Regions from separate parts of the Roseibium porphyridii genome, predicted to be linked through region 1. Evidence: predicted binding sites of a transcription regulator. Region 1 holds the regulator's gene; each other region holds the start of a gene.

Region 1 (5,934 bases):
CGAGAACTATACGATCGTGATTGTGACGCACTCCATGCAGCAGGCAGCGCGTGTGTCCCAGCGCACGGCATTCTTCCACCTTGGCATTCTGGTTGAAGAGGGGCCGACACAGGACATCTTCACAAACCCGAAAGACAAGCGTACTCAAGATTACATCACTGGCCGCTTTGGCTAAGAAATTCTTTCGAGATTACTAAAGAGGACAAAGTATGTCTGAGCATACAGTCTCTGCCTATGACGAAGAACTAACGGAAATGGCCGGCAAGGTCGCCGAAATGGGCGGTTTGGCTGAAAAGGCTTTTGCCGATGCCGTTTCTGCACTGGTGTCACGGGACCTGGATCTGGCCAAAACCACCATCGCCCAGGATGAACGGCTTGATACGTTGCATCAGGAAGTGGAAGCAAAGCTGATCGAAATGATCGCGCGCCGTCAGCCCATGGGGCAGGATCTGCGGGAAATTACGGCTGCCACACGTATCGCCAATGATCTGGAACGTGTTGGAGACCTGGCCAAGAACGTTGCCAAACGCGCTATTGCGATCGACAACAGCCTTGGGTCTAAAAAGCTTGCGATTGGTGTCGAGCACATGACCGAGCTTGCGCTGAGCCAGCTGAAGCAGGTCCTGGACGCTTATACACGCAAGGATCCGGAAGCAGCGAAACGCGTGCAGGAAGCCGATGCGGAAGTGGACGCGATCTACACGTCGCTGTTCCGCGAGCTTCTGACCTACATGATGGAAGATCCAAGGGTCATCACGCAGTGTGTCCATCTCCTGTTCTGCGCAAAGAACATTGAGCGCATCGGTGATCACGCGACCAATATTGCGGAAAACGTCTTTTACATGGTGACCGGTGAGCGGCTTCCGGAGGAACGGACCAAGCTGGACGAGACCACCAGCGTTTCCTAACAGCCGAGCGAAATTTCGAACGAACGATCCGGCCGGCGCGCCTGTGCCTGCTGCATGATATGGAGCGAGATGTATGCCGAAGGTGCTCATCGTTGAAGACGAAGAACCGCTTAGTCTTCTGTTGAGATACAATCTGGAAGCGGAAGGATACACCGTTGAATCGTGTATTCGTGGCGACGAGGCTGAAATTCGGCTGCGGGAAAGCGTACCGGACCTTTTGCTGCTTGATTGGATGCTTCCGGGTCTGTCTGGGATCGAGCTTTGCCGTCGCCTGAGGGCCAGGGAAGACACCGAGCGACTGCCTGTCATCATGCTGACGGCACGCGGTGAAGAGGCCGAGCGCATCAGAGGACTGTCGACAGGCGCGGACGACTACGTCGTGAAGCCGTTTTCCGTACCTGAATTGATGGCGCGGGTTCGCGCAATCCTGCGCCGGGCAAGTCCTGAAGTGGTGTCCACAATGCTGCGGTCCGGAGATATCGAGCTGGATCGTGAAACACACAGAGTTCGCAGGAATGCAAAAGAAGTCCATCTTGGACCCACTGAATTCCGGCTGCTGGAATTTCTAATGACATCACCCGGACGGGTCTTCTCACGTGAGCAATTGCTTGATGGTGTTTGGGGGCATGACGTCTATGTCGACGAACGTACCGTCGATGTTCACGTCGGTCGCCTTCGCAAGGCGCTGAACAGGGGCAAAGCCAGGGACCCCATCCGAACCGTCCGTGGTGCCGGATATGCGTTCAACGATCAGTTTTCGGTGGTTGCGTGACGAAGTGACGGACCATCAAGCGCAAAATCACAACAAAAAGCCCGCCAATCTGGCGGGCTTTTCGTTTTCGATGCTGTTTGATCGCTATCCCGCGCGGGCGATCACTTTGCGATCGCGGCGACGATCTGCAACCGGCTGATAAGCGATCTTGCAGTGGTGCGCGCAATAGGGAACACCGGCGTCGGACTGACGTCCGCAAAAGTAAAAATCGTCAGTCGCAGGATCGCCAATCGGCCATTTGCATGTCCGTTCGGTCAGGGTCAGGATCGACGCGCGCTCTGAAATTGGCACCAGCTCAGCGATTGGCTCAAGGTCTGGCTCTGCCTCGACGATAGGTGTCGGTGCGATGTCCGCCTTCAGGGCTGTTGCACCGATGGTCTGCGGCTGCGGCGTTGGTTTCTTTGGTGCGGAAGTCCCGGTTGCTGGCGCGTTGGTGCGTGGACGGCGAGGCTTGCTGCTGGACGATGAGGACTTTGCGCGACCTGACAGTCCAAGCCGATGTACTTTGCCGATAACGGCGTTCCGGGTTACGCCACCCAGCTCACCCGCAATCTGGCTTGCACTCAAGCCATCGCTCCAAAGCTTTTTGAGAAGCTCAACCCGTTCGTCTGTCCAACTCATTGCCGCACCTTTTCATTTGACCGTTTTGCCGGCCATTAACCTCGTGCTAGGCATGCGCAGGCACGCCCACTATGGCATATCTAGTGCCTAAGAATGATTAGCCCCACGAGATCTCGTGTTTGAATATCAAGAGGTTACAATAACGTTAATTTGTCAGGCAACCATTCGCCGGAAACCAGTTGGGGATGAAGCGACTTTTCCCCAAGTATGGCGAGGCCCTTGAGACTTTTGCTGAATCTGGGCTCAGACGCTGCAGGTAGCGGAAACGCGCCATTTCCATTGACAGGCCTCGGGGCCGCGGGTGTATAAGAAAGCCGCAGCGTGCCGCCTCTTCGGGGCGGCATGTTGCATTTTGGCCTGACACAGTAACTTTGACATCGTTGCCCATGCCGGGCGCGAGCGTTGCTTTCGTGCAGGCGTTCTTAAGGAGACAAAAGAGGTTATGTCCGAGACTGCATTATTCGGTAACTACGCAAGATCGAACCTGTCGTTTGATCATGGGGAAGGTGTCTGGCTTGTTGCGAAAGACGGCCGACGATTCCTCGATTGCGGTTCCGGTATTGCCGTCAATTCCGTAGGGCATAGCCATCCGCACCTCGTATCCGCGTTGCAAGAGCAGGCTGCCAAACTCTGGCATGTATCCAACCTGCATCAGATACCTGAAGGCGAGCGCCTTGCGCAGCGCCTTTGCGATGCCTCATTTGCCGACAAGGTGCTTTTTGTGAATTCCGGCGCCGAAGCGATGGAAGCTGCCATCAAGTGCGCGCGCAGGTACCACTTCGACAAAGGCCAGCCGGAGCGCTATCACATCGTAACCTTCGAGGGCGCGTTCCATGGTCGGACCCTTGGGACCATCGCTGCGGGCGGCCAGGCCAAGTATCTGGAAGGATTTGGCCCGAAGGCACCGGGTTTCGATCAGGTGCCTGCGAACGATCTGGATGCGCTCAAGGCTGTCCTTGGACCGCAGACGGCAGCGATCGCGCTTGAACCCGTCCAGGGTGAAGGCGGTATTCGGGAAATCCCGACGGACTTCCTGCGTACTGTGCGTCAGCTGTGTGATGACCACGGTATCTTGCTGATCCTGGACGAAATCCAGACCGGCGTCGGCCGTACGGGCAAGTTTTTTGCGCATGAGTGGAGCGGCATTGAGCCGGACATCATGGCCGTTGCCAAAGGCATTGGCGGCGGGTTTCCGATGGGGGCCTGTCTCGCAACAGCGGACTGCGCAGAAGCGCTAGCACCTGGAACGCACGGAACGACTTTCGGCGGCAATCCCCTTGCGATGTCGGTCGGCAATGCTGTGCTGGATGTCGTGCTTGGTGACGGCTTTCTGGAGGATGTTCAACAGAAGGGGCTCCATCTCAAGCAAAAGCTTGCGGGCCTCGTGGACAGTCATCCCAAAGTGCTGGACCAGGTGCGAGGCAACGGTCTGATGTTGGGCATACGGTGTGTTGTGCCTGTCGGTGAATATGTGGGAGCGGCACGTGATGCTGGCTTGCTGGCAGTGCCCGCGGGCGACAACGTCGTACGCATCATGCCGCCGCTCACAATTAGCGAAGAGGAAATCTCAGTTGCCGTAGAGCGCCTTGAAGTGGCTGCGCAGGCGATTGAAGCGAAACTGGTGGAAGGAGCGGCAGAATGACCGCGAACGGAAGCTACCGGAATTTTCTGGATCTGACCCAGTTTGACGGCGACGAGTTGCGCGCCATTCTTGACACCGGTCGCAAGATCAAGTCCAGCCGCAATGGCGTACGCCGTGGCGAAGGCCCGCTTGCGGGCAAGGTTCTGGCCATGATCTTCGAACAACCTTCGACACGCACGCGCATTTCCTTTGATGTCGGCATGCGGGAGCTGGGCGGTGAAACCCTGATGCTGACCGGTGCTGAAATGCAGTTGGGCCGGGGAGAGACCATTGCAGATACGGCCAAGGTCCTGTCGCGTTTCGTCGATGCCATCATGATCCGTATCCTCGACCATCATGAACTCAATGAACTTGCCGAAAACGCAACTGTTCCGGTTATCAACGGTCTGACCAAAGTGTCGCATCCGTGCCAGATCATGGCAGATGTCATGACGTTTGAAGAACATCGCGGATCGATCAAGGGCAAGAGTGTTGCCTGGACAGGTGACAACAACAATGTTCTGGCGTCGTGGGTTCACGCAGCACCGCGGCTCGACTTTGAACTGCGCATTGCAACACCAGCCGAATTGGCACCGCCGCAAGACCTAATCGATGCGGCCCGTGCCAAGGGTGGTTCCATTCTCGTGACAACAGACCCATATGAGGCGGTCAAGGGGACCGACTGTGTCGTGACCGACTGCTGGGTGTCTATGGGCGATGATGATGCGGAATCGCGTCACAATCTGCTCAGCGCCTATCAAGTGAACAACCGTCTGATGTCGGAAGCGAACAGCGACGCTTTGTTCATGCACTGCCTGCCGGCTCACCGCGGCGAGGAAGTGACGTCGGAAGTGATGGATGGTCCCAACTCTGTGGTGTTTGACGAAGCCGAAAACCGACTCCATGCCCAGAAGGGTATTCTGGCCTGGTGTTTCGGCGCAAGTTAAGGCAATTCCATCGTGGCATTGAATCTTGATGAACTGGGCATCACGCCCGCAGGGCTGGATGCTGTCCGGCCCTTTGCTGTTGAAACTCTGGATGTCAGGGGCCGTGCCGTTGCGCTCGGTCCAGTGCTGCAGACCATCCTGGGACGGCATGACTATCCTGAACCGGTCTCTCGCCTCCTGGCCGAGGCCATCGTCCTGACATGCTTACTGGGGACGTCGCTGAAGTTCGACGGGCGGTTTACCCTGCAAACACAGACGCAAGGTCCGGTTTCCATGCTGGTGGTCGATTTTGCATCTCCGGATGCTATTCGCGCCTGTGCGACCTATGACGCCGAAAGGGTCGAGGCGCTCATGGAAGCTGGAAAGGCGACGCCGGAAGCCTTGCTTGGCCACGGACACCTGGCCATGACAATCGATCAGGGTCAGCATATGCAGCGCTACCAGGGTCTCGTGGAGCTGGACGGTGTTTCGCTGGAAGAAGTTGCGCGGCGGTATTTCGAACGGTCCGAGCAGATCCCGACCGAAGTCCGCCTGGCCGTAGGTGAACTTTTCACGAGACAGGAGGGCGAAGGCCCCCACCGGACCTGGACTGCAGGTGGCGTGGTGGTGCAGTTTCTTCCTGAATCCCCTGAGCGGATGCGCCAGGCGGATCTGGATCCGGGCGATGCTCCCGAAGGCACTGAAATTCACGAAGTTGAAGAAGACGACGCCTGGGTCGAAGCCAAGCTGCTGGTCGAAACAGTCAAGGATGTCGAACTGACGGATCCTGAAGTCAGCGTCGAGATGCTGCTGTTCCGATTGTTCCACGAACGCGGCGTACGCCTCTTCGAGCCGCAGCCTTTGTTGGATAAATGCCGCTGCTCGCGCGAAAAGATCGAAGGCGTGCTGGCTGGCTTCAGCGCTGAAGAAATCGAACAGATGACAATTGATGGAAAGATCGTCGTCACCTGCGAGTTCTGCAGCACCAAATACGAGTTTGACGACTGATCGAATGCATGAACGGGCGCAACTCTCAGTGCGCCCGTTGCCCTTTCGGATGCACGAACCTCGCTCCCAGCAACATTC
Region 2 (5,934 bases), 2.0 Mb from region 1:
ACACTGATCGCGACCGACCGGATAGAACGCACCGCTCGAGAAGCAGTTGCCATTTTGGACCTTGGCACTTCCAGTTTGTTCCACCCTGTGTTTGACGACGCAGGCAACCCGATCTCATTGAGGGTCATTCAGGACCCGGCGACCGCACAACTGGGTTCAGACAGGGATCTGAGTCAACTCCTTGGCACCATCAGCCACTCTATCCAGGGGTCCGCAAACCTCTTCAGATGGTCTGAGAAAACAATGGAATTCACGCACTTCGCAGAGGATATCTCCGATGCGAAGAGTGAAACGACAAGATCCGCAGTCATCGATTTGCGCAATTCTGCCTATTCCAATCTTGTCGCAGGACAATCCTTCCAAGGCAAAATTCCGCTTCAGGGCCGTGAAAGACTGGCCTATGCAATTCCGATCCTGAATTCCGACGACAGCATTCAGGGCGCGTTTGCGGTCGATGTCGGACCCGTTGATGCGCTGACGAAAGCGGAAAACAGGCTTAAGACCAGGATAATGTCCGCCGTCATCATCGTGCTGACAGGAACGGCGCTGATTGGCGGCCTTTTGCTTCGACTTGAGTTGCGGCCCTTAAGCGTTCTTGCCGGAACAGCAGAAGAGATTGCCAACGGCAAACAACCCGACAAGATCCCCTACTCCGACCGTCAGGACGAAATCGGCGACCTGGCGCATGGACTTGAACGTGTGACGGATCTCCAGGACAAGCTTCACAAGCTCGCCTATATCGATCCTGTGACAACTGCCGGAAACCGGGCGCGTTATTTTGCAGATCTCAACGCAGCGCTTCAGCAAGCGCGAACAGGTGCTTACTCCGCTTCTTTGATTCACCTGGATTTCAATGGGTTTTCCAAGATCAACGATGCTTTTGGGCAGCAGGTCGGTAACCGGGTCCTGCTGCAAGCCTATGCGCGTCTTACCAACATCTTTGGACCGAGCGCACAGATCGCCCGTATCTCCGCTGATGACTTTTGTATTTTGCTGCCCTTCGACAGCAAGGGCGCAATTGCCGAAGACTACGCCAAGCAGGCCATCGACATGTTGTCAGCCCCATTCCTGCTGGAAGAGGGCGATATTCGTGTCGAACCGAGCATCGGTATTGCACTTCTGCCATCGGATGCAATCGACGCAGAAACAGCCCATAGGGTCGCAGGTCTTGCACTTCGCTCCGCCAAGGAGGGCGATGCGCCAAAATACAAGTTCTTTAGCGCGCCCTTGAACGAACGGCTCCAGGCAGAAATGCTGACGGAGACGCTTTTGCGGGCCGCGCTCAAAACCCACCAGCTTCAGCTTTTTTATCAGCCGCAGGTCTGCCCCCAGCAAGGCAAACTGATCGGACTGGAGGCCCTGATCCGCTGGCCCCACGAGACGCGCGGCTTTATTCCGCCAAATGAATTCATTCCGATCGCGGAAAAGACAGGGCTTATTCTCGAGTTGGGCCAATATGTTCTTAATGAAGCCTGCAAACAGGCGGCTCATTGGACACACTCCGGCTTCGATTTCCGCCAGATCTCTGTCAACGTGTCACCATTGCAATTCCGCCAGACGAATTTCGCCAAGACGGTCAAACGAACTCTCCAAACCTATGGGGTACCGGCAAACCATCTGTGTCTGGAAGTCACCGAGAATGTCTTTGTCGACACCAGCGAAAAGCTCGTTTTGAATATCTTGTCGGAACTGCAGAAAATTGGAGTTCAGCTGTCTCTCGATGACTTCGGGTCTGGATACTCCTCACTGACCTATCTCCATCGTTTGCCGTTCCAGGAGTTGAAAATTGATAGAGCTTTTCTGACCCATGCCGATCGGCACGAGCAGAAGGAACAACTCTTCCAGGCAATTGTCGGGCTCGGACGCAGCCTGGGCCTCAGAATTATTGCCGAGGGGGCCGAAACGGCTGGCGAATATGCGCTGACAGCCGCACATCGGTGTGACGGAATTCAGGGATATTTCTGTTCCGCAGCTGTACCAGCCGGTGATATCCAAGCCAGAATCAGTGCCTTCCAGCGATCGCTTGGCCACAAGCCCGAAGCAACAATAGAAACCTCAGCAACAGCGCGTCCAGCCTAGATAACGTCAACGGGCCAGAGACCTGAACCAATGCAAAGCGCAGCCAAGTGGTACGTCGTGAATGTCCCAAGCCGCAATTTGGTTGCGGATCGCAGCTGCAGGTTCCGGCGATTGGCTTATCACGGAACTGCGCTCGCCGAACAATATGACGCTTTTATGTAGAAGTCTGTGATTTTTGACGTACTCAATTATTCTAAAATGAGTATATCAAAAAAATTTTGATTTTTTCATTGTATTCATTTGATTTATTATTTAACCGGGAAACAAAATCTGAGATACATATTTGATTTTTCATAAAACTATTACCGTTTAGACATCTAAATCGCTAGATTTATTGCTAGTTGGCACTCCGTTTTCCGGAGGGGTCAATGTTACTGGTTGAACAGCTTTCCAAACAGTTTGGGGACATGACCGCGGTCGATGCGGTGTCTCTCGTTATTCCCAAGGGCCAGATGGTCGGCGTTATTGGTCGTTCAGGCGCTGGTAAATCCACGCTGCTGCGGATGATCAATCGGCTGACCGATCCAAGCCAGGGGGCAATTGTCTACGAAAGTCAGAATGTCACGGCCTTGCGTGGCCGGGAGCTCCGGCTCTGGAGAGCATCCTGTGCAATGATTTTCCAGCAATTCAATCTCATCGAGCGTATGGATGTCCTGACCAATGTCATGGTGGGCCGGATAGCCCGCACTGGCTTCCTGCGTTCGATGACGCGCTCATTTACCGAAGAAGACCGTGTTCGTGCCATAGAAGCACTGGACCGGCTGGATTTAGTGCCTCAAGCCCTGCAGCGCGCAGGGACATTGTCTGGCGGACAGCAGCAAAGAGTTGCGATTGCCAAGGCTCTTGTTCAGAACCCGCGCATCATGCTCGCAGATGAGCCCATTGCCTCGCTCGATCCGGCGAATGCGACACGTGTCATGGATGCGCTTCGGGAAATCAATCGGGCCGATGGTCTTACTGTTCTGGTCAATCTGCACACACTCGACACGGCGCGCGCCTATTGCGACCGCATTATCGCAATGCGAGCTGGACAAGTGCGGTTTGACGGCGCTCCGGAAGCATTGACCAGTGAAAAAGTCAGAGAAATTTACGGTACCGGCGAACTTGCCGCTGACTTCAACGAAGCCGTGACTTCGACGTCGATTTCTTCCGGCTCACATCACCAGAAAATCAAAGCCGTCGGAACCTGAAATCCGCGGAGGCGAAGCATCGCTTTCGCAAACTCGAAACGGCAAATGCCGTGTCAACCGCCGGAAATCCCGGCATCAAAGGAGCCACTACGATGAAGGCCATCTTCGCTGCAGCAGTTTCTGCTGTCGTCCTCGCAGCCTCCCCGGCAATGTCGGAAAGCTGGAAAGATCAGTACAAGACCATCAAGTTCGGCATTCTGTCCGGCGAAAATGAAAAAGACAGGATCGCGCGCTACACCCCGTTCGAGAAGTATCTTGAAAACGAGCTCGGCGTGGAAGTCGAAATCTTCACCGCAGGGTCCTACGACGGGGTGATCCAGGCTATTGCCGCTGACCAGATCGAATTCGCTTTTTTTGGCTCGTCCTCGTATGCGGCAGCCTATACCGAAACCGATAGCGGTGTTGTTCCGCTGGTCTCCCGGCTTCAGAAAGATGGCTCCACAGGCTACTACTCAGTGGTCGCGGTTCGCTGCGACAGCGGCATTGAAACGCTGGAAGACCTGAAAGGCAAAACCCTGGCCTTTGCCGACCCGGATTCCACATCTGGCTACGCCGTTCCCTACTTCAATCTGGCAAAGCAAGGCTTTGACCCGAAAACCTATTTTGGTGCCATCCCATTTTCCGGTGCGCATGAAACTGGGGTCCTGGGCGTCTACAACAAACAGTATGATGCAGCCGCCACCTACATCACCAACGAAACCAATGGCATTCCACAGCGTATGGTCACCAAGGGTATGATTGAAGATGGCTCGATTTGTACCATTTGGAAATCTCCGGAAATCACTTCCGGCCCACTGGCTGCGCGCGCCAATCTGCCCCAAGGCCTGATCGCCGACATGCGCAAGGCGGTCATGGACATTCCGGAAAATGACACTCTGGCTTTCATTGAGATGACCGGTGGAGAAGACTCTACCCAGGAAGGCTGGATTGAGGTCGATCACGATCGCTACCAGTGGATTGTCGATATGCGCGACTGGCTGAAGAAACAGCGTCGCGGCGGCTGATCGTCACGATTGGAGGGGTGTCATGGCACCCCTCCACCCGACAAACCGGACCACTTCGTCATGACCACAGCATCACCAGCCATTCAGCGGTTCGAGCTTGATTACGCCGCCGCACGCAAGTCGGCCCGACGCCTGAACACGATATCGACAGTGCTTTTCGCACTCTGTTTCGTCGTAACTGCCTGGACGGGCGGTTTCTTTGACATGACGGATGTCACACTTGCCAACGGCGACAGAGTGTCGATGTGGAAAATCTGGGCCGGACTACCGCGTCTCGGTGAATATCTCTACAAAACGCTGCCTGTGCTGCATTGGGAAACCCTGTGGGGCGATGTGGGCAATTGGTTCTGGCGCTGGAAAGTTTGGCTCCAATTGCTGATTGAAACCGTGCTGATCGCCTATATGGCGACGCTTCTTGGCGTCGTGGGTGCGTTCCTGCTCAGTTTTCCGGCAAGTCGCAATCTTGCACCAAACAGGATCATTCTTAACATCACCCGCCGTTACTTGGAGATCGTCCGCACAGTTCCTGATCTGGTCTGGGCACTGATTTTCGTTTTCTGCTTCGGCGTCGGCCCACTTGCCGGTGTTCTGGCGATCGGCCTTCACGCAACAGGTGCGCTCGGCAAGCTTTATTCCGAAGCCAACGAAAACGCAGACATGCGAGCAGTTGAAGGCATTAAAGCCTCTGGAGGGTCCTGGTTCGACCAGGTCCGCTACGGCATCGTTCCCCAGGTCATTCCGAACATCATCAGCTACACGCTGCTGCGTTTTGAGATCAATGTGCGCTCCTCCTCAATCATCGGATTTGTCGGAGCGGGCGGTCTGGGTCAGGAGATACGGGTTGCCATGTCGCTTCAGGAATACACCGATCTCTCGGCATTGTTTCTCATCATTTTTACAACAGTGATCGTCATCGACATGTTGAGCGAAAAGATCCGTCACCGGATCATCGGCCTGACCGGAAAAGGGGTTTGATCGTGAGCGACACATCTTCTGGTCTGCGAAGAGCCAGGTCTTTGGTACCTGATGCCTTCGTATCGCCTCGCCGAACCAAACTCTTGCGCATCTTGGGTACATCCGCCTTTGTCTTGCTGACAGGCTGGTGCCTGTGGGCGTTCGATTTCTCGCCCATGCGGTTGGTGGAAGGCGCAACCCGTTTCGGAAGTGTGGCTTCCTTCATGTTCCCCCCTCACGTCTGGCAGAGCTGGACCGAATGGCAGGAGATCCTCAAGGGTCTTGGTGAGACTGTTGCAATGGCCTTCATGGGCACATTGCTTGGAGCCATCATCGCATTTCCACTTGCGTTTCTGGGAGCCAGGAACATCATGCCGGTGTCCTGGTTCCGTCTTGGCATACGGCGCGGCTTTGACGCGCTCAGAGCAGTTGAACAATTGATCCTGGCTCTTGTGTTCATCCGCGCCTTCGGCCTCGGTCCGCTGGCCGGCATTTTGGCGATTGCCGTCTCGGAGATCGGGACGTTCTCAAAACTCTTTGCTGAGGCCATTGAAAACACATCGAAAAAGCCCGTCGATGGGGTGAAAGCCTCCGGCGCTGGTAAGCTTCAGACGGTTCGCTTCGCGGTATTGCCCCAAGCCCTCCCCGTCATCTTGTCGATAATTCTCTATAATTTTGAATCCAACACCCGGTCAGGAACGATCCTC
Region 3 (5,934 bases), 2.0 Mb from region 1:
CCATCCCCGGGGAGGCGGGACGAGCGGCACCGTTAAGCGGTGGTCTTGGTTGTCTTTGTTGTGCGTTTAGGTGCGGTTGCGGCATGTGTCGCGGTCTCGCTGCGTGTGAAGGTCACGCTGGCAAGGGCCTGAGACATCGTATCCAGAATGTCGGCTTTCAGCCGGTTCATTGGTGCTCGCAATCGTCAAAACTTGAGACGGCGGTGTTTTTGCCCGGAAATCCAGACGAGTCAACAAGGAATTCGATGGAATTGCCTTATTGGCAATCAACCTGTTGCTCGAAGGCGACGTCAGGCGAATCCCATCTGGTCATTCCAAGCTTACAGCCCGCACATTTCCAGTCTCGTGCGGGCAAAGCCGGATGGTGGCGAATTCACGATACTGCGTCGCCAGCCGGTTCGCTGCGCAATGTCAAAAGAGCGATCACGAGCGCTGTCAGGGCGCAGGCGGCAACAGCACCGACGAGTGGAAGCGCCGTCCGGTCAAAGAACGGACTGCAGATCAGGATCATGATACCGCCGGCAACCATTTGAAAGGTTCCCCCGAGGCTTGATGCCATGCCCGCATGTTCACCATGGTCTTCAAGAGCCATGACCATTGTCGGGGCAATCACCTGACCAAGGCAGGAATTGCCGATGAAAAAGAGCGCCATCAGCACCCAGAGATCGTCAAAACCGGCCCAAACGAGAACAAACAGCAAAGACGTCGCAGCAGCGAAACCGAAGACGGCGACCAGTGCCACCCGGCCCATGCCGAAGCGTTGCCCAAGCGAGGCCGCAAACTGTGAAGAGGCAAAAAAACCGATGGCATTGACCGCGAACACCAGGCTGAAAGTTGTCGGGGTCAAACCATATTGCGTCATGTAGACAAGTGGCGCGGACGCGATAAAGACAAAAAAGCTGGCGAGCGAGAAGCCGCCAATGAGGGTCAAACCCATGAACTTCCCGTCGCGAAGCAGGTAGAAAGTGCTCCGAATCATGGCAACGGGATCGATCCGTGCACGTCGGTCATCTGGCAGCGTTTCCGGCAACAGAAAGGCCATCTGCACCATTGCGGCCAGGGAAATCAGGGCAAGAGCGTAGAAAATCAGGCGCCAGCTGCCGAACTGTATGATCATGCTGCCCGTGAGTGGCGCCAGCATCGGCGAAATGCTGATGACCAGCATGACAAGCGCCATCAGTTTCGTTGCTTCCGTACCCGTGTGCAGGTCGCGGACGACTGCGCGAACGATCACCATCGGTGCAGCAGCTCCAAGAGCCTGGATAAAGCGGCCAAGCGTGAGCATTGAAACATCACTTGCCATCGCGCAGAGAATTGACCCGATGATGAAGATCACAAGTCCCAGAAACACCGGCGGCTTGCGGCCGAAACGGTCTGCAAGAGGGCCGTAAAAAAGCTGGGCGATACCGAAAGCGATAAAATAGACCGTGAAGGTCATATGGGCCGCAGCATCATCCGTGTTCAGGCTCTGCACGATTTCAGGCATCGCCGGGAGATAAAGGTCAATCGCAAAAGGACCGACCGCAGCCAATAAACCCAGCACCACGGCTGAGCGTGCAAATCCGATTTGCATTTGATTGTCCGAATGTTTGCGCCAGGAGCGCCGAAAAGTGGGAAGCAGCGAAGGTGGTTGAATTGCTCCTGATTGTCCAGCTCTTTCTGCACAAGACATGCTTGCAATCGAATTACCGGCTTTGCCCTGATGTCACAAAACCTTCATGCAACTGTCACCGATCTTGTAAGGAGGACAACTAGCTTTCGCGCACCTTCAACCCAGAAAATTGTTATGGGAGCTAGTGCAATGGCGAACCTTCGCGGACGTTTTTTGAAAGGCGTCAGTCTCGCAGTGCTGTTCGGTATCGGAGCTGTTTCTTCCGCGCAGGCCGACTATTTCGAACGGATCAATTCCTACCCGGTCTATAAGACTTTGCCGGAAGGCGCAGACAGGGCAATGGAAACTGTTGCTGAGATCATCTACGCTTCCAAAGACGGCCGTACACTTGCGTTTACCGACAGCCCGGGCGAGGCGATTGTTTTCATCAATGCCGCCAACCCGCTCAACATTCAGTCGATGGAAAGAGTTGCGCTTGGCGGCGAGCCAACGTCTGTCGCCATGGGTGATAGCGCTGCCTATGCAGGTGTGAACACAAGCGAAGACTTCATCAATGCCTCAGGGCATCTTGCCGTGATTGCGCTTGAGGGCATGGGCATTACCGCAAAATGCGATGCCAAGGGCCAGCCGGACAGTGTCGCGATTTCACCGGACGGAAAGTTCATTGCGATTGCGATCGAAAACGAACGCGATGAAGATCTGAACGATGGGGCGATTCCTCAAATGCCGGCTGGGCATCTGGCAATCTTCGATCTTGATGAAACCGGTGTGCCAACCAATTGCGATGCAGTTCGGATCGTGGATCTGACAGGCCTTGCCGAAGTTGCTCCGACAGATCCGGAGCCGGAATTCGTGTCAATCAACGAAGACAATCAGGCCGTCGTTACCTTGCAGGAAAACAATCATCTGGCTGTGGTCGATCTGGCATCCGGCAAGGTTGTTGCCGACTTTTCTGCCGGCGTTGCCTCGGCAGAAAACATCCCCGTGGCAAAGGCCCGCATGAGCGATGCGTCCGGCAACAATGAAAACGTTGCTCGTGAACCTGACGCGGTTGCCTGGATCGACACTGAGCGTTTCGTTACCGCCAATGAAGGCGATTATGAAGGCGGCTCCCGGGGCTTCACAATTTGGAACACCAAAGGCGACGTTCTTTTCGACAGTGGCAATCAGATGGAACATCTGGGCATGGCACATGGCCACTATCCGGCGAAACGTGCCCACAAGAAAGGTACTGAGCCTGAAGGTGTCGCAGTCGGTGTCTTCGGCGGTGAAACCCTTATTTTCGTAAACTCCGAACGCGGTAATTTTGTCGCGGTATACAAGGATACCGGCGGCGCGCCTGAGTTTGTCCAGCTGTTGCCGACGCATGTCGGTCCGGAAGGTCTTCTGGCGATCCCGAACCGTGATTTGTTTGCGGTCGCCAACGAAGTGGATGAAGACGGTGTACGGTCCCACATCTCGCTCTATCAGTTTGGCGCAGATGCCCCTTCCTATCCGTCCATCGTATCTGCCAGAGATCCTGAAAAAGGCGCACCGATTGGCTGGGGCGCGCTCTCTGCCTTGGCGGCGGATCCGCAGGATGCCAATACGCTTTATGCCGTCAGTGACAGCTTCTATGACGATGCCCGCATCTATACGCTGGATATTGCAACCCAGCCGGCACAGATTACCTCTTACGTCACGGTGACGGGTTTCGTTCAGTCGCGGCTGGATCTGGAAGGAATTTCAGTGTCAAAAGATGGCGGGTTCTGGCTTGCCTCCGAGGGCCATCCAGACAAAGACCGTCAGCATCTGTTGTTGAAAGTCAGTGCCAGTGGTGCGGTCGAAGAAGAGATCTCCTTGCCGCCGTCACTTGTAGAACAGGCCAAGCGCTTTTCTTTTGAAGGCGTTGCCGAGTTTGAAATGAGCGGACAAACGCTTGTCGCAGTTGCCGTTCAGCGGGAGTGGAGCGACGACCCGGAAGGACTTTCCAAGATTGCGATCTACAATCCGTCAGACAAGTCCTGGGGTTTTGTTCACTATCCTCTGGATGCGCCAAGGAGCGCTGCGGGCGGTTGGGTTGGCCTGTCTGAGATTGTCTCACTGGGTGAGGGTCAGTTCGCCATTCTGGAGCGTGACAACAAAGGCGGCGAAGACGCCGCCATCAAGCAGATCACAACGGTGTCCCTTGAAGGTGTTACGCCTGCCGCACATGGAGAAGAATTGCCGGTGCTGAAAAAGAGGTTCGCAGTTGACCTTCTTCCGGCAATGTCTTCCAGCAAAGGCTGGGTTCTGGACAAGCCAGAAGGCCTGGCGATTACAGCTGATGGCAGTCTCATTCTGGTGACCGACAATGACGGCGTCGATGATGCACCAGGTGAGACACAACTGATCGACCTGGGTCCGGCGAGCCGACTTAACTGATCAAGCCGTAAGGTCTCCCAAGACCGACCTGAGGACCCGGCAGGCTTCGACTGCCGGGTTCTTGTTTTTGATGGCCGCTTGAACGGCTTGGCGGGCGAGCAGGTCAAAATAGAAAAATTTGAACCTGTTTCGAATTCATTGGTAATTTCAAGCTAGTTTTCTTGTCATCTAGTTCCAGATGATTCGCGAGACTTCCCATGACGATCAGAAAAAGACTTTTTGTACTGGTTATCGTTTTGACAGTGCCAATCGTCTTTTGTGCAGGTTGGATCATACTTTCCGCCTATTCGGACCTCGAACGGGACAAGGTGAAACTGGCCAGTTTGCCGGCTCTTGAGAGGGTCTGGCAGGCCGGCGTCACGCAAGGAGCAAAGGAGCTTCCAAGCGACGTCCTGGCCAAATATCCGGCATGTGCACCGGAAAAAGCGGCAGGCTCAGCTGCAAAGGCACTTTCCAATGCGCACAAGGTCATAGATTGCATCGGTAACGACGCGGGTCTTGCTGCAAACACTGTTCAGACCACCAACTTGCTGGCCGAACTTGTGTCAGGACAATTGTCCGACCTGGTCGTGCGCACAGCTGCCGTTGTGCGCAACAGCGAGAATGTCGCAAAGAAGACCGAACTGAGCCACCTGGACTCCATGTCCGTTCTGGTCGGCGCTGGTCAGTTCAAGGTGCTGGCGGATCAGATCAGCTCGATTTCCAAAACCGGCCCCGGTGCCGTTGAAGAAGGCAAGGAAACCGCCTTCAGCAAAGCAGCACAAGCCTACCGGCAGGCGAATGGCAAATTCCAGGGAGCGCTTGCAAAAGTCGCTTCCAAGGTCGGGCAAGGCGCTGACGGTACGACACTTGATCTGCAACCGGTTCGAGACAGATATGCAGCCTTCCTGAGCGCGATAGATGGCCTGCACAAGGTGAGCCACAACCAACTTGCGGCGCAGTTGCAGTCCATGGTGAGCGACCTTCGGATGCGGATGTGGGGAGTTGCCGGGGCACTTTGTCTGGTGTTTGTGGGTGCGTTCGGAACATCCTGGTACTTCGGCAGATCAATCCTTCATTGCATCGAATCGCTTAACAGCTCCATTCGGAACCTTGCCGACTCAGATGGTGTGGAGAGTGAATTGCCTTTCTCATATGGCCACACGGAGATTTCTGATATCGCCCGTGCGGTTGGCTACTATCGGGACAAGACCATCGAATTGACCAAGGAGCGGCAACGGCAGGAAGGTCAGGCCGCGGCGGACCGTCAGCAGCGCATCGACGAATTGATCGCAGCGTTCAAGACGCGCATGGCCGCTTTGCTGAAAGATGTCGATGAAGCGCTTGGCGACATGCAGAGCACGTCCGGCGCTCTGAAGGGCGTCGCCCAGAATGCTGATCAAAAGGCTCGGGACACTGCTGCGGCATCGTCCGGCGCATCGGAAAATGTCGATGCGGTTGCAAGTGCGGCCGAGGAACTTGCCAATGAAATCGCGGCCATCAGCCAAAAAGCGCATGATGTAACGGAAATCGCGCAGACGGCGAACGAAAATGCGTCGGCCGCGAATTCCGAGATCGAGAGCCTTTCGGAAATCTCCAACGCCATTGGCGACATCGTTTCGATCATCAATGCGATTGCCGACCAGACCAACCTGCTCGCGCTGAATGCAACGATCGAAGCCGCGCGGGCGGGAGAGGCTGGAAAAGGGTTTGAAGTTGTCGCGGGCGAGGTCAAAACACTGGCCGGTCAAACAGCATCCGCGACGGACCAGATCACTGAACAGGTATCGCTTGTCCAGCAAAGGACAGTCCGTGTCGTGGATGCGATCCAGAAGATTATCTCCGACATCGGCGATGTCACCAATCACACGACCCAAATCGCGGCGGATCTTGAAACACGGCGACAATCCACCGACGATATCAAAGGAAATGTTCTTCAA
Region 4 (5,934 bases), 410 kb from region 1:
TCAGGGCGAAGAGGAACGATACGACGGGTTCCGGTCAGAACTGGGTCGGTCGCGGCCTGATATTGAGGTCATTGACGCCAGCGGTGGCGGCGGCCTGAACACTGCAACAGAGCGTGCGGTTGCTGCGAAAATCCGGTCCATACCCGAAATTGCCGGCGTCTATTCCATGGGCGGTGGCAACCAAGCTGTCTTGAAAGTCCTGGAAAGTGCCGGAAAGACGCCGTCGGTTTTCGTCGCCCATGACCTTGATGAAGACAATCTTGAACTGCTTCGTCAGGAGAAGTTGACATTCGTCCTGCATCACGACCTTCGCTCCGATTTGAGAACGGCCTTTCGACACATAATGGCATTTCATGGTCTCGGCGCGGCGCCAATCACATCTCTCAGCGATATTCAAATCGTTACGCCGGTCAATATTCCAATGGCTTTCAAATAAGTTGAGGCTTTGTGGGTCCTGGAATCCAACACAATTCGGATGACTGAAATCCGCCAACTGTCTGGGGTCTCACCCAGACGGGCATAGTCTGCCCACGCAATTATCGTCCCGGATCCTTGCTCTCCATTGAGCGATAGAAGTCCTTCAAGGTCTTGCCAGGCTCCGCCTTGAACTTCTCGCCGGTTTCCCGCAGTTCGGATATGCGGTCGAGACGAAACATGCGGAAGTCGTGACGAAGTTCACACCAGGCAACAAGTGTCCAGACCTTGCCCCAAAACCACAGACCAAGTGGACGGATCACCCGGTCAGAGGCATCGCCTTTTCCATCGCGATACGCGATTGAAAGACGCTTGCGTGTGTCCGCTGCATTTTCAAGAAAATCGATGTGTGACCTAACCTGAGGTGTCATCTCCGGCGCAAATGCGTGGATTTGCACCTCATTTTGCCTTACCCGCAGCTTGTCAGGCATGACGGCATCGATCTTGATCATGGCCTCTTCGGCTGCACGGGCCATGGCTGCACCTCCCCAGGCGCGGATCAACCGTGCACCGGCAAGCAACGCGACAATTTCATCTCGTGTGAACATGAGAGGTGGCAACTCGTAGCCATCTCGCATGATGTAACCGACACCCGCAGCTCCCTCGATGGGGACACCGGAGGCCTGCAAGTCGGCGACATCGCGATAGATGGTGCGTTCCGATACTTCCAGCCATTCAGACAACTGTCGTGCCCGGACAAGCCGGCCGCCACGCAGATATTGAACGATCTGAAAAAGGCGGTCGGCGCGTCTCATGCTGCAAGACCCTTAAGCAGCGAAAAGCCCGATGGAATTGCCATCCGGGTCGATGCAATAGGCAAACCGGCCTGCCGGAATTGCAATCGGGTCGGAGACGACTTCACCGCCAGCCTTTGCAAAACGTTCCATGGTTTCCTCAAGCGTGTCCGGACACGCGATATGCACCGTGGGTCCAGACCCGTCACCTGCCGGTTTACCGGGATAAAGATGTCCTGCAATTCCGTCCTGCTTGTTGGTCGTGAACATCGCGATATGGTTCGGTCCCATATCTGTAACAAGTTTGAGTTCGGTTTTGAAAACGTCATTGTAAAAACTGATTGCCTTGTCCAGATCAGTTACCGGGATCTCCATCCAAACAGTGAAGTTGTCAGGAACAAATGTCATTGAAAGTCTCCTTGGCTGCAGTGATGTGAGGCACTCTAGCAAAGGGCTCCTGACAGCCTTCTGTCAGGAGAAACCATCAGAGCTTTCGTTGGCAAGGTTTTGGTTTCTGGCCCTAAAACGACCTTCAGCCCAATTTGTTTCATCCGGTTTGTGACAATTTGCCAGCACAATGACACTGCGTGCAACGAAACTGAGATATAACTTTAACGCGAGTGTCAATCTTCCGTCACTGTGTGCTTGCAGAGTGTTCTGGCTGATCACCAGCCCATTCCCTGCGGAGGCTCTCATGAGAAAACTGACCCAGGTCCTGCTATTGGCGGGCACCAGTGCCATGGCATTCAGCGCGATTGCCAAGGATGCCGGTTATATTGGTGAAATTGATGTCGTTCACGGCGACAGTTCTGCCGACACAGCAACCGGAAAGGTGTTTTTGGACACCAACCGCAACTCCAGACTGGACGCCGGTGAGGCTGGCCTGGCCGGGGTTCTTGTCTCAAACGGGCGTGAAGTTGTGGCAACCGGTGAAGACGGTTCCTACACATTGCCGGCTTACGACGACATGAACCTCTTCATTACGAAACCGGCTGGCTACATGACGCCAGTTAGTGACGACATGATCCCGCAGTTCAGTTATGTGCACAAAGTTGCCGGTTCCGCCAATCTGCGCTTTGGCGGCATCGAGCCAACAGGGCCCCTGCCCCAATCGGTCAATTTCCCGCTTGTGGAAGATCCGGTCGGCGATGAATTCCAATGTCTGGTCTTCGGGGACACACAGCCATATTCCAACCAGGAAGTTTCCTATGTCCGCCAGACGGTGGGCAAGCTTTTGACCAACCGTGACAACAGTGCCACCCAGTGTCTGCTGTTTCAGGGTGATGTCATGGGCGATGACCTGTCGCTCTATCCGCGCTTCAAGCAGATTGTCGCCAAGGGTGACGTGCCGCAATACTACGTTGCAGGAAACCATGACCTCGACTTCGATGCCAAATCCGATGCCGACAGCTTTGACACTTTTCGCCGCGAATTCGGCCCGGAGTATTATTCCTTCGATATCGGTCAGGTGCACTTTGTCGTTCTCGATGACGTGCGGTACCCATGCAATGGCGTAGACGCCCACGCATTTTGTGATCTGTCGGCCAAACCCTCTTACAACGGCGTCATCTCCGAGCGCCAACTGGAATGGCTGAAAAACGATCTTGCCAATGTGCCGGAAAACAAGCTGATCGTTGTGAGCGCTCACATACCATTCGTGACCTACACGGATGCAACCGCCCAGAAACACCAGGTCGACAATCTCGACAAGCTCTACGACTTGATAGGCGACAGACCCGCGCTCGGGCTTTCAGGCCATACGCACACAACGGAACAGATCCTGCCGGGCGAATTTTACAAGGGCTGGGAAGAGGCTACGGGAACAGGGCCTGCCAAATTTCATCAGATCATCACTGGTGCAGTCTCCGGCTCCTGGTGGGCAGGTGACCTGAACAACAGCGGCGTTCCTCATGCGACACAGCGTCTTGGCTCCCCACGTGGCTACTATGTTCTGGATTTCGCGGGTTCTGACTATGTCGACACGTTTTTGACCTTCGAAGGCGACGAAAACGATCAACTTCACGTCTCTTTCAACACGCCCCGCTTTCGCGATTGGGCGGAGCAACTGGTCAGCTACACGACCCAAAACGACATCCCGAACGACATCACACCTCCGGTCACCGTCAACGACCTGGGAGACATGGACATGTTGACAAGGGCGGACCTCTCCGGAACGACTTATGTCGCCATCAACGTCTGGAACGGTTCGAAGGAAAGCCGGGTATCCTTCTCCATAAATGGTGGCGATCCGATTGAGGCCGAGCGCACGCAAAAAGGCGAAGGCGAGGAAGCCTTCGACGGTCCGACCTATTCCGACCCACTTGCGATGGCGAAGCAGTCCACAAACGGGCGTCAGGCCGTACGCAGTACAACCGGAGGCGACGCAACCGCCGGCTACCGCACCTGGCAGGGCCTTCAATGGACCGGTGTCGCTGGCCCGTTTCAGGATTGGATGCTGACTACAAAATCAAGCCATCTCTGGCGGGCCGAGCTCCCCGGAGATCTGCCGGCTGGCGTCCATACGCTCGAAGTCCGCACAACAGACCGCTATGGGCGCATTTATAAACAAACCAAAACCTTCGAGGTGGTGGACGAATTGCCGCAAATGACATGGCAAGAGAAATTCTGGAATGAATAACCTGTAAGAACCGGTAAACTGCAATAAAGATAACCCGGCTACTTTTTCGAAGCGGCCGGGCTCCATTCGACGGAATGACCCGATGCCTCAAAGCCGCAAGTGCACCAGTGCACTTAACTTTGCATTCTTCAGCCTGTTTTATGTCCTTGCCATGCTGCTGACGCAGCCCGCAGGCGCACATTTTTCTGACGGAACAAAGGTCCGCACAATTCTGGTTGCTGAGGAGAACGGTATTCTGGTCGCCTATGTCAGGGCGCCTGCGCCACTTGTCTTTTCGGATCTGGTCGGCAAAGCGCAGGTTGACCAAACGCCTCTGGAATCGTCCTTCTTGCGCCTTGAGACAACCGGAACCGGCAATCGCTACAGACTGAACATGGGTGCAATCGCTGAAGACCGGAGCTCGTTCGAAACACGTTTGACCGAAGCACTGGTCTTTTCTCAAGCGGGTCTCGACCTTTCCGCAAAGATCGCTGGCTTCACAGTGCACATGCAGCGTCCTCAATCAGAGTTCGGTTCGCTGTCGGCGGCCAAGACAGCAGTCGCAGAGCCTCCCCCTCACCTTGATCCGCTTTTCGGACAGGCCGTGGTTGATTACGTGGTGCAATTGGACAGCCAGGACCCTTTGGGGATCCTAAGCGTGCGTGCAGGCTATGGACCGCTTATTCCGGGACCGGGTGTTGCAATAGACAATCATCTCATCGACGCGCGCGAGAACCCACCGGTCTCTCTGACCGCACCTGGGCAGCTCGAGCAACCGGCAGTGATCGACGGATCGCGTCTTTCAACCTTTGGCCATTTCGTTTTTCAAGGTGCCCTGCACATTGTGGAAGGTCTGGACCATGTGCTTCTGGTCATTACCATGGCCCTTGGCGTCGGTGCCACACGCAAACTGATTTATTTGGTGACTGCTTTCACCCTCGGGCATTCTGTTACGCTGATTGCTACGTTTCTGGGTGCAACACCGACCTGGCCATGGTTCGTTCCAGCTGTTGAAGCAGCTATTGCTGCTTCGGTGCTCTATGCCGCCGTAGCGGCGATGATCCATAGATCCGGCTCGGTTCTGGTCTTTACAGGTATCGGATTGTTGCACGGACTCGGATTTTCCTTTGTGCTCGGTGACATTCTCGGCCGCGACGCGCCGGACCTCGTCCCGGCTCTCCTTGCTTTCAATATCGGTATTGAACTTGGTCAGCTCGCGATTCTTGCCGCCACGTGGAGCATTGTCTTCTTCATGAAACAACTCGCAGAGCCGGCACTCAAGCCCGTCAGATTGGGAGCACTGACCGGGATCGCGCTACTGTCTTCCTGGTGGATCGCGGAACGGCTCAACGGTCTGGTGTATTCAATCTGAGACAAGTGAGTTCCGCGGAGGACGGCAGGTTACGGCACCTGTGCTCAGTTGCTCGAAGCTGTCATTGCGCGGTTCTACAGGCGGGTCGCCGAGATTGAAGTGCGCGCATTGCGCTCAGTTGCCTGCATAGCAGGGCGTGCGGCGTGCAATCCATGCGTCCAGTCCTTCAATGATATCCTGCGTTGCACACATCCTGGCAAATTGTTCCTGCTCGACGGTCAACCCTTCTCCGATGGCCATGTTCAAGCCCCGTGTGACGGCAGTAATGATGCGCGCTGCCGCCAAAGGCGAATGCCTCAGGATCCGCTCTGCCAACTCGAATGCTGCCGGCAACAGGTCTTTGTGCGGAACGACCTTGTTGACAAGACCCAGCTCATGAGCACGGTCTGGTCCGAACGTGTCGCCGGTCAGCAGAAGTTCCAATGCACGCTTGCGTCCGGCCAGGCGAGGCAGACGCTGGGTGCCACCAAATGTCGGTGGAATTCCAATGTTGATCTCAGGTTTGGCAAAAACTGCCCTGTCGGAGGACACAGCGAGATGAACCGCCTCGGTTATCTCACAGCCGCCGCCAAATGCGATGCCATTCACTGCAGCAATCACCGGTTTGGGGTATGCCTCAAGTCTCGCTGTCATGCGTTGTCCACGTCGGCAAAACTCTTTTACAGCCTCGTCTGTTCCACGTTTGATGCTCTTTGTGAATTCATGAATGTCGCCACCTGCGGAGAAGGCCCTGTCAC

What was found. The regulator PhoB, encoded in region 1, activates phosphate uptake and scavenging genes when phosphate is short. The targets are predictions, from matches to a motif close to TGTCATNNANCTGTCAT.
Region 2: the regulator PhoB is predicted to act here: its motif matches at 2,369-2,385, upstream of phnC (phosphonate ABC transporter ATP-binding protein).
Region 3: the regulator PhoB is predicted to act here: its motif matches at 1,704-1,720, upstream of K1718_RS03945 (esterase-like activity of phytase family protein).
Region 4: the regulator PhoB is predicted to act here: its motif matches at 1,830-1,846, upstream of K1718_RS20015 (calcineurin-like phosphoesterase family protein).

Annotation. Positions count from the first base shown of each region.
Region 1 is NZ_CP120863.1:4,727,791-4,733,724, reverse strand. It holds gene pstB (phosphate ABC transporter ATP-binding protein PstB) at 1-175, shown strand, start outside; gene phoU (phosphate signaling complex protein PhoU) at 210-908, shown strand; gene phoB (phosphate regulon transcriptional regulator PhoB) at 982-1,680, shown strand; gene K1718_RS21730 (GcrA family cell cycle regulator) at 1,765-2,301, opposite strand; gene K1718_RS21725 (aspartate aminotransferase family protein) at 2,744-3,943, shown strand; gene argF (ornithine carbamoyltransferase) at 3,940-4,869, shown strand; gene K1718_RS21715 (Hsp33 family molecular chaperone) at 4,882-5,856, shown strand.
Region 2 is NZ_CP120863.1:2,760,081-2,766,014, reverse strand. It holds gene K1718_RS12875 (putative bifunctional diguanylate cyclase/phosphodiesterase) at 1-2,079, shown strand, start outside; gene phnC (phosphonate ABC transporter ATP-binding protein) at 2,448-3,269, shown strand; gene phnD (phosphonate ABC transporter substrate-binding protein) at 3,362-4,273, shown strand; gene phnE (phosphonate ABC transporter, permease protein PhnE) at 4,334-5,248, shown strand; gene phnE (phosphonate ABC transporter, permease protein PhnE) at 5,251-5,934, shown strand, end outside.
Region 3 is NZ_CP120863.1:821,455-827,388, forward strand. It holds gene K1718_RS03935 (hypothetical protein) at 33-170, opposite strand; gene K1718_RS03940 (multidrug effflux MFS transporter) at 374-1,573, opposite strand; gene K1718_RS03945 (esterase-like activity of phytase family protein) at 1,802-4,015, shown strand; gene K1718_RS03950 (methyl-accepting chemotaxis protein) at 4,213-5,934, shown strand, end outside.
Region 4 is NZ_CP120863.1:4,321,930-4,327,863, forward strand. It holds gene K1718_RS20000 (LacI family DNA-binding transcriptional regulator) at 1-436, shown strand, start outside; gene K1718_RS20005 (helix-turn-helix transcriptional regulator) at 537-1,229, opposite strand; gene K1718_RS20010 (VOC family protein) at 1,242-1,616, opposite strand; gene K1718_RS20015 (calcineurin-like phosphoesterase family protein) at 1,903-3,846, shown strand; gene K1718_RS20020 (HupE/UreJ family protein) at 3,929-5,197, shown strand; gene K1718_RS20025 (crotonase/enoyl-CoA hydratase family protein) at 5,312-5,934, opposite strand, start outside.